3 regions of the Formosa undariae genome follow, and region 2 is predicted to be linked to each of the others. Evidence: riboswitches for the same ligand, from Rfam matches in the RefSeq annotation. Region 2 holds a riboswitch; each other region holds the start of a gene.
The links. Region 2 has a riboswitch for S-adenosylmethionine ahead of ACFFVB_RS03535 (Na+/H+ antiporter NhaC family protein). Riboswitches for the same ligand answer to the same signal wherever they lie in the genome.
Positions count from the first base shown of each region.

Region 1: it holds a riboswitch for S-adenosylmethionine, as region 2 does, so the genes downstream of both, ACFFVB_RS10145 (homocysteine S-methyltransferase family protein) here and ACFFVB_RS03535 (Na+/H+ antiporter NhaC family protein) in region 2, are expected to answer to the same signal.
Region 3: it holds a riboswitch for S-adenosylmethionine, as region 2 does, so the genes downstream of both, ACFFVB_RS10095 (O-acetylhomoserine aminocarboxypropyltransferase/cysteine synthase family protein) here and ACFFVB_RS03535 (Na+/H+ antiporter NhaC family protein) in region 2, are expected to answer to the same signal.

Region 1 is NZ_JBHMEZ010000011.1:358,994-362,279, reverse strand. It holds gene metH (methionine synthase) at 1-549, opposite strand, end outside; gene ACFFVB_RS10145 (homocysteine S-methyltransferase family protein) at 575-1,576, opposite strand; SAM riboswitch class I at 1,627-1,743, opposite strand; gene cysM (cysteine synthase CysM) at 1,821-2,714, opposite strand; gene epsC (serine O-acetyltransferase EpsC) at 2,707-3,286, opposite strand, start outside.
Region 2 is NZ_JBHMEZ010000003.1:23,413-26,698, forward strand. It holds gene ACFFVB_RS03535 (Na+/H+ antiporter NhaC family protein) at 73-1,377, opposite strand; SAM-I-IV-variant riboswitch at 1,424-1,522, opposite strand; gene ACFFVB_RS03540 (flavodoxin family protein) at 1,725-2,459, opposite strand; gene ACFFVB_RS03545 (DUF6789 family protein) at 2,520-2,927, opposite strand; gene ACFFVB_RS03550 (MFS transporter) at 3,261-3,286, shown strand, end outside.
Region 3 is NZ_JBHMEZ010000011.1:346,368-349,653, reverse strand. It holds gene thrA (bifunctional aspartate kinase/homoserine dehydrogenase I) at 1-662, opposite strand, end outside; gene ACFFVB_RS10095 (O-acetylhomoserine aminocarboxypropyltransferase/cysteine synthase family protein) at 715-1,998, opposite strand; SAM riboswitch class I at 2,121-2,244, opposite strand; gene ACFFVB_RS10090 (hypothetical protein) at 2,330-3,286, opposite strand, start outside.

The DNA of each region.
Region 1 (3,286 bases), on a different contig from region 2:
CTTGACTTTATCGACCAAAATATCGTAAGAACGCTTACAGATATCGATTCTACGCTGATACGTATCGGCTTGTCCATCTTCATCGAACGCCATAACAACCATGGCTGCACCATAACGTTTCACCAATTTAGCATGATGAATAAACGCTTCTTCTCCTTCTTTTAAACTGATAGAATTTACTATCGATTTCCCTTGAACCACTTGAAGACCAGCTTCAATAATGTCCCATTTAGAACTATCGATCATGATAGGCACACGGGCAATATCTGGTTCTGATGCAATTAAATTCAAGAATTTCACCATGGCTTCTGCGCCATCTAACATGCCTTCGTCCATGTTCACATCGATGATTTGCGCACCACCTTCAACTTGATCGCGGGCAACATCTAAAGCTTCATCGAACTTCTCTTCTTTAATTAATCGTAAGAATTTTCTAGAACCGGTAACATTGGTTCGTTCTCCTACATTTATAAAATTACTTTCTGGAGTCACGATTAATGGCTCTAATCCAGAAAGGCTTAAATATTTAGGTTTGTTACTTTTTGACATGCTGTTTTTTCTTTTCAATTCTCAACTAAGCGTTTAAAACGGCCTGTCTAGGTTTATACTTTGTAGCTACATCTGCAATTAATTTAATATGCTCCGGCGTAGTACCACAACAACCACCAATAATATTAATAATATTTGCTTTTAAATAACTCTCTATAAGTTCTTGCATTTGCTCAGCAGATTGGTCGTATTCACCAAAGGCATTTGGCAGTCCTGCATTAGGATGCGCAGATGTATAAAAATCTGTTTCGTTAGATAAACGTTGTAGATAAGGCTGTAATTGGTCGGCTCCTAAAGCGCAATTAAATCCAACACTTAATAATGGAATATGAGAAATAGATAACAAAAACGCTTCTACAGTTTGACCAGATAATGTTCGTCCTGAAGCATCTGTAATCGTTCCAGAAACCATGATCGGAATTTTAATTCCGCGTTCTTCTTGTACTTGATCTATCGCAAATAAAGCTGCTTTTGCATTTAATGTATCGAAAATGGTTTCAACCAAAAGCATATCTACTCCACCATCTAACAAAGCTTCGGTTTGTTGGTGATAGGCTTTTCGCAACTCTTCGAAAGTTACTGCACGATATTCCGGACGATCTACATCTGGAGATAAACTCGCTGTACGGTTTGTTGGACCTATACTCCCAGCAACGAATCTTGGTTTATCAGGATTCTCTTTCGTCATTTCTTCAGCTACTTGTTTTGCAATTCTAGCCGATTCGAAATTAAGTTCGTAAACTAAATCTTCCATGTCGTAATCTGCCATAGCGATTGTAGTCCCAGAAAAGGTATTGGTTTCAACAATATCTGCTCCAGCTTCGAAATATTTACGATGAATATCTGCAATAGCTTTTGGTTGGGTTAACGACAATAAATCGTTATTTCCTTTTAAAGAAGACGGGTAATCTTTGAAGCGTTCACCTCTAAAATCTTCTTCAGAAAAATTATAACGTTGCAACATAGTACCCATAGCACCATCTAGCACTAAAATACGTTCTTGTATGGCTTGATAAATATTTGACATTTTTGATGTTTTATATCAGTATGTCATCAGGAAAGAAAGGGTTTTCTCTTGGGTTATCTGCCCCTTTGAAAATGGTTTCATTGAGTAGAATGTAGCACCTTCTTTAGTGTGGTAAAGGGTTGCTAAGGCTTCACCGGGTCTATCCCCTCTGCCTTTCGTGATAACGAATTATTATGTTTATGAACTAAGCTACAAATAAAAGTAATATATCTTTATTATCCGCATTTTTGCAGCAAATATTATGCTAATTCTCGAACAAAGTAGACGATAAATAACGATCTCCACGATCGCAAATTATAGCGACTACAACTCCAGAATCTAAAGTTTCTATAATTTTTAAGGCGCTTGCAACAGAACCACCACTACTCATACCCGCAAAAACGCCTTCTTCTTTGGCTAATCTTTGAGTCATGGTTTTAGCATCTTCTTCACTAACCTCAACCACTTGGTCGACTTTAGTTTTATCGAAAATCTCTGGCAAATACGCTTCTGGCCATTTACGAATACCAGGTATTTTAGCACCGTCTTTAGGCTGAGCTCCCACTATGGTAATATTCTTATTTTTCTCCTTTAAAAAGGTAGACATCCCCATAATAGTTCCTGTTGTACCCATTGCAGATACAAAATGGGTTATTTCGCCCTGCGTTGCATCCCAAATTTCCGGTCCAGTCGTTTTATAGTGTGCTTTCCAATTATCAGGATTTGAAAACTGATTAAGCATAAAATAACCTTTTTTATCACGCAATTCTATAGCTAAATCACGAGCACCTTCAATACCAACATCCTTAGAGGTTAATATTAATTCTGCTCCATAAGCACGCATAGATTTAATACGTTCTTCAGTAGAATTTTCAGGCATTACAAGCACCATATTAACACCTAATAAAGGTGCTATAAATGCTAATGCAATTCCGGTATTTCCACTAGTAGCTTCAACTAAAGTATCTCCCTTTTTAATATCACCACGTTTTAAAGCTTCGTTAATCATATTAAAAGCGGCTCTATCTTTTACGCTTCCACCTGGGTTATTACCTTCTAATTTCAGTAATAACTTAACATTAGGATTATTATGTAAATGCGTAGCCTCGACTAAAGGTGTATTTCCTATATAATCTAAAATACTTTCCGTTTTAATCATGCTTACGCGATCTAATGTTAAATTCTTTTTGATACGTTAAAATTGAACCTTGAGGCACTGAAACCGTAACGCAAACATTCGCTCCAATAATAGTATCTGCTCCTATAACGACATCGCCTCCTAAAATGGTTGCGTTGGCATAAATAATAACATTATCTTCTATCGTTGGATGACGTTTTGTAGCAGACAAGCTCTTTTTAACTTGAACACCTCCCAAGGTTACTCCTTGATAAATCTTCACGTTATTTTTAATAACCGAAGTTTCTCCAATTACAATTCCTGTCGCGTGATCTATAAAAAATGAATCTCCAATTTCTGCACCTGGATGAATATCTGTACCCGTAATGCCGTGAGCATATTCGCTCATCATTCTTGGAATAACAGGCACATTAAGGTTGGATAACTCGTGACTTAATCGATAAATAGCAATCGCATAAAAACCAGGATAAGCCAAGTACACTTCTTCTAAACTTTTGGCTGCAGGATCGTGTTGTTCGATCGCAATCGCGTCTAAATCTAAACGGCGTCTAATACTTGGTAAATTATATTTGAACGTTTCCCAAACTTGAAAA
Region 2 (3,286 bases):
ATTGACTTGAAGGCAAAACAGATCTTAAAGCACATGTTAAATTTATAAAAATCACATCATTACAGCACTAATCTATTTCAGTTTTACACCTGGTTTTAGACTAATAAAGACTACCGTACAGACAAATAAAAATAGTAAATACCAAGTATGACTAACCAAGTCTATATAATTTATGCCTTCGTTAGAAAAACTTAAAATCATTAATACTTGTGCACCATAAGGTAATAAACCTTGAGTAATACAGGCAAAAATATCTAAGGTTGAAGCTGTGTCTTTTGGATCCAATTGGTATTCATCGGTAATTGTTTTACTAATCGGTCCAGAAATAATAATAGATACTGTGTTATTTGCAATGGCCATATTTATACTACTTACCAAAGCTGCTATTCCGAATTGTGCCGACTTTTTATTCTTGATGTATTTTTTAATATTGATTAATATATAATCGATACCACCGTTCTTTTCTACCAAAGCGGCAAGTCCACCAGTTAACAAGGATAACAAGAAGATTTCGGTCATGTCGGTAAAACCTTCATAACTAATTTTAGTGGCCTCTAAAAGTGTAAAATCTCCATAAATTATACCTATCAGCCCCGTAGAAAGTGTTCCTATTAATAATGTAACAAAGACATTTACTCCTAAAATAGACAGTAAAATAATTAAAATATAAGGTAGTATTTTTATTATAGAATAGTTGTAAACGACCAATTCGGTATCTTCTGCTTTAAGATCTAAACCTTGGACTATTAGAATAATAAGTGTAATTACAGCTGCAGGTATGGCTAGTTTGATATTCTGCTTAAATTTATCGCTCATTTTGCAGCCTAAAGATTGTGTGGCAGCAATGGTTGTATCTGAAATTACCGATAAGTTATCGCCAAACATACTACCGCCTAATAACGCGCCACATAAAATGGCTAAATCAGCAGTACTTTTATCTGCAAAACTCACTACTATAGGTGCTAAAGCAACGATAGATCCAACTGATGTTCCTGTAGACAACGATAAAAATCCAGCTATAATAAAGACCCCTGCATAAATGTATTGAATGGCAATATAGTCTAACCCCAAATTCACAATGGCATCTACACTTCCTGTGGCATCGGCCACTGCAGCAAATGCTCCAGCCAGCAAATATATAAGACACATGGTTAAAATTTTATCGTCGCCACATCCTTTTAAAAGTGTTTTTATTTTAGAATCGATTGATTGTCGAAACATTAAAAAAGCTACAATAATACCTCCTATTACTGCAATAGGAGAGGGTAATGCATAGAAATCGTTTTGATAAATACCGACCCCTAGAAACGTTAATACGAATGCGAAAAGCGGAATTAATGCTGAAAATTTTGGTGTTCTTTTGGTGATTTTTGCCATCTTATAGTCGTTTTAAAAAGAGCATAGTAGCAAATAAGAAGAAATATGATTTAACATTTGTTCCAAATAATTGGCATATCTATTTAGCACCTTGCTCGTTAATGCAGGTTGCTATCTCTTTTTATGGAGATTCTTGATAATTATTTTAAGCCGGCAAAAGTAGTATATAAATTGATATGAAATTCTTAAAAAAAGTTAATTTTAAATTCAATGCGGTTATCCTAAGAATAATACGGCATCCTAGACGACCTCGTTCGTCTTTCCATTTATAAAAACGACAAGACATAAAAAAAGCTTTAATACTGTCCGCGCCGACAAGATTAAAGCTTTTTTAATTTATTAAAATACTATCTATATTCAGGATTAGAGAAGTTCCATCGGGTACCATCGTCCCAAGCTTCTCTAGAGTTTCCGTAAGCTGGATAGCCGTCTTGTGCTTTCAGCATTTTCGCTAAATGCATTAAGTTATAGCTCATAAAGGTCGTATTTCGATTGGTGAATTCAGAATCGTGACCTACTGGCGGATCGATACTTTCACCTTTCCATTCGGTATCCCCATAACTAGGTCCAGGACCTACGGATCCAATCCAACCAGCATCTGATTGTGGCGGAATGCTATATCCTAAATGTTGTAATGCGTACAACATACCCATCGCGCAATGTTTTACACCGTCTTCATTTCCTGTAATGATACATCCTCCAGCTTTTCCGTAGTATACATATTGACCTTTATCGTTTTGATACCCGCTCATAGCATACAAACGTTCTATTAATTTAGAGGCTACCGAAGAGCGCTCTCCCAACCAAATCGGTGTTCCAATAACGAGTATATCCGCATCGATAATTTTTTTGTAAATGTCTGGCCATTCATCATAATCGTAGCCTTCTACGGTCATATCTGGTTGCACACCTGCCGGAATATCGTAATCTGCTAAACGTATCGTTTCAACAGAAACACCTTCAGATTTCATAATATCAATAGACACATCCATAAGGTTTCTGGTATGACTTAGCGATGGAGATTTCTTTAAAGTACAATTAACAAATACAGCTTTTAAGTTGCTAAAATCTATTTTTTTCATAATTAATCATGTGAAATTAGTATTATATATTGAGTTATTAACAATCAAATTATCAGTCAATTAAAACCCATAGAGTTGATTATTCTTTCCAATTATCTTCGCTATAACTACACCCAATATAATATATGGGACAAACGTGATTAATAAAAGTATTTCGAAAGATGTAGTTATTAAAGACATTCCTAAATATGCTACAATGTTAGCAAGAATACCGTATGCAACTCCTTTAAACCAGAGATTCCGAATGTGTATGTTGTGAGCAAATATAAATCCATATCCCAAACCAAAAAGGATTCCGGCCATGAAATGCGCCACCCAACCAATCACCAACGAAACGCCTATTGCTTCCGATAATAATTCCCAAGGGAAAATCTCAGGCATTCCTAAATTAGGTAGGATTACCATAATAATTGTCATGGCTACTGTACCTAAAAGACCTGCTGCTATATACTTTGGAAATTTATTCATTCACTTTGTTTTTTTAATTCAATCTTTCATATTAACTACCCAAGATTGTATTTGTAATATGACATTATTAACATTCTGTCGATAACATTATACAAGATACAGGATGCATTCAGTTAGAATTGATGCATTCCGTTTTACTATTGCCGTAATCAGGATTTCGACCTATATTTAAAGTATTGTTGGGTTCTGTATAAAGACAAATTTTATAACATATGTAGTTTTATAATAAACTTAAAGGTGTTTAGAGAGTGCTGTGTTGGTTGTTAAAAAAATAAAGGATACGTATGAGCTACTCAATTAAAACCTTTACTTTTATCATTCTTAATTAATAACATGTCAGTTCCCAATAAATTCTCATT
Region 3 (3,286 bases), on a different contig from region 2:
TGTAATTTATTTCCATGATGCAGCAACCAACTCTCGACATTAAAAATTTCTAAATCTTCATTTTTACTTCTATGAAAACGTTCTTTAAACGATTTTGGCGTTCTGTAGCATAACATCGCGTGCATACGCGCATCGTGAACAGGATTATTAGAATTAGTTAAAAATTGTTCTTGAATTTGACAATTAGCGATTAGCCAATCGGTCGATTTCCAATCGGTTGCAACTAAAATTAAATGTTCTGCTAAATTTGGATGAATAACAGCCATTTCCCACGCAATCCCTCCTCCTAGAGAGCCACCAATCATAGCAAAAACAGACTCAATTTTTAATATTTTAAGCCCTTTTAAAAAGATATTTGCCATATCGCGAGCTACGAAATCTTTATAATTTTCTATTACAAATCCGTCATATCCATTCCCTGGAATATTAAAAGATATAACAGTAAATTTCTTAGTATCTATAATTTTATTATCACCTATAAGATCGGTCCACCAACCGCCTTCACCAGCAACATTACTGTTACCTGTTAAGGCGTGATTTACTAAAACAATTGGTGCTTCGTGCAACGGTTGTCCAAACACTTCGTAAGAAAGTTTAATTGGCAACTCTACACCACTAATGGTTTTATAAGAATCTAAAGAAATAAATTGTAAATTTTTCATGTCGCAATATATAAAAGCTAGTAATTAAAAGGGCTTAAATGGGAAGAAACTGTTAGGCGTTTTTAACAGCTTCGAAGGCTTGTGTTAAGTCAGATTTTAAATCTTCTAAATCCTCTATACCAACAGACAAACGCACTAAATCTTTCGTTACTCCTGAAGCCGCTTGAGCCGCTTCGTCTAACTGTTGATGCGTTGTACTTGATGGGTGAATAATTAAAGATTTAGTATCTCCTATATTTGCTAAAAGAGAAAATATCTGTGTATTATCGGCAATTATTTTTGCAGCAGCAAAACCGCCTTTATGTCCAAAAGTAACCATTCCACTTTGTCCTTTAGGAAGGTATTTATCGGCTAGAGTTTTATAAGCACTACTTTCTAATCCAGGATAATTTACCCAAGCAACTTCCTCCTGCGTTTCTAACCATTTTGCTAATGCCAGTGCGTTTTCACTATGCTTTTTAATACGTAATTCTAAGGTTTCTAAACCTTGAATGATTTGAAAAGCATTAAACGGACTTAAAGCACTACCATAATCACGTAACCCTTCAATTCTAACCTTGGCTATAAATGCGGCTTCTTTTAAAACTTCACTATAAATTAATCCGTGATATCCTGCAGAAGGCTCTGTAAATTCAGGAAACTTTCCGTTTGCCCAATTAAATGTTCCAGCATCTACGATAACACCACCTAAACTCGTTCCGTTTCCGTTAATGTATTTTGTAAGAGAATGAATGACAAGATTTGCACCGTATTGAATTGGATTTAATAATGCTGGTGAAGCCACCGTATTATCTACAATTAATGGAATATCGTTTGCTTTAGAGACTTTAGCAATGGCTTCGATATCTAAAACATCTAATTTCGGATTCCCTAAAGATTCAATAAACACCGCTCTTGTATTATCTTGAACTGCAGCTTGAAAGTTTTCAGCATCTGAAGGATCTACAAAAGTGGTTGTAATGCCGTGTCTTGGCAATGTAACTGCTAATAAATTATACGTCCCACCATACAAACTACTAGACGCCACAATATGATCGCCAGTTCTTAAAAGTGTAAGTAAAGTTGTTGAAATGGCTGCAGTTCCTGAAGCAGTAACCACTGCTGCTAATCCACCTTCAATCGCTGCCAAACGCTGTTCTAAAATATCGTTTGTAGGATTGTTTAATCTCGTGTAAATGTAACCAGGTTCTGTTAATGCAAATACATTTGCTGCGTGATCTGAATTGTTAAAAACATACGATGACGTTTGATAAATTGGCACTGCTCGTGTTCCGCCATTTTTTGTAACATCGTGTCCTGCATGCAACGCTTTTGTTGCGAATTTTTGTGTACTCATTTTTCTTTCTTTTTGAGTTAATAAATTAAAACTAAAAGTCAAATGCACCCTTTTACGAGGCGTACTTAATAGAAAAATGTTAAAAAGAAATTAATACAAATTACCCTGAAAGTAATTTCGTTTAGTTATCTATCCAAATCACCGATAAATGAATCGGTTTTTAAGTAGAATTTAGCACCTTCTTTATAAGTTAAAGGGTTGCTAAGGTTTCAGCGGGTCTAATCCCTCCACCTTTCTTGATAACATTTCAATAAGTTATTGAACTTTGTGAGTGCACAATATTCAGTTAGAAAAGTTGATTTTCCAAATTATTTAGAACATTTTTATGAAATTATCTTTTCAGACCTTTATTTTTAGCCAAATATTTATCTTTTATAATTTGCCCTACAGGTCTATTTTCAATCTTGCTTTCTAACCAAGAAATAATATCTAAATACAAAAATGCACGCTTTTCGAACGGATGATCTTCATACGTTTTTAGCGTATCTCTTAACTTAATAAATGCCTTTTTAATATCCTGCGGATAAACATCTTGAAGGCCTTTTATAAACTTTATCATTTCTTTTTGCACTTCGTGCAAGTCATTCATCTTAATTAAGAATTTATACGTGCTTTTTAATAAGGCATCAATATGATAATCTAAGCCCGCCTCGTAATGCGCGACCAAATTTAACACTCTTGAGAAGCATAATAAATCCTCTCGCATCGATAAACTTTTATTCGAAATAATTTTATCTAAATAGACGATGCATTTTTTATTTTCTCCAGCTCCGAAATATAAACTTGCAAATTTGTAATAGAAAATCATCGCGTGATGCTCGTCTATTCTATTAGAATATTTCTTTAAGCCCAATTCAATTTTAGGAATTAATTCTAAACCATCTTCGAAAGAACCATCAATAAAATGCAAATTCACTTTATGTATGTTTAAATATAAAAACGCCAAAGCTTCAACATTTTCATCCTTTAAAAAGGTTTTATCATTCAGTGTTTTTTCTAAACGTAACAATGCATCTTCATACTTATTTCTACTTCTAATAAAAAATAAGGCTTCCAAAAGATAGTTTTTCCCTTTTAAAAAAAAGACAGGGTTTAAGTTAATCATCGTTGGATTTTCATAAAACAAATCCACCCACTTAGAAGCGTATTTATAACAATTCTTAAAATCTTGAGTTAAAAAACTATACCACAAATAGGCATTATACAACCATAACTTTTCTCGAAACCCTAAATCTTTAATATCATATTTTGGTAATCTTTTATAGAAATAAGTGGCAACCAATTCGCC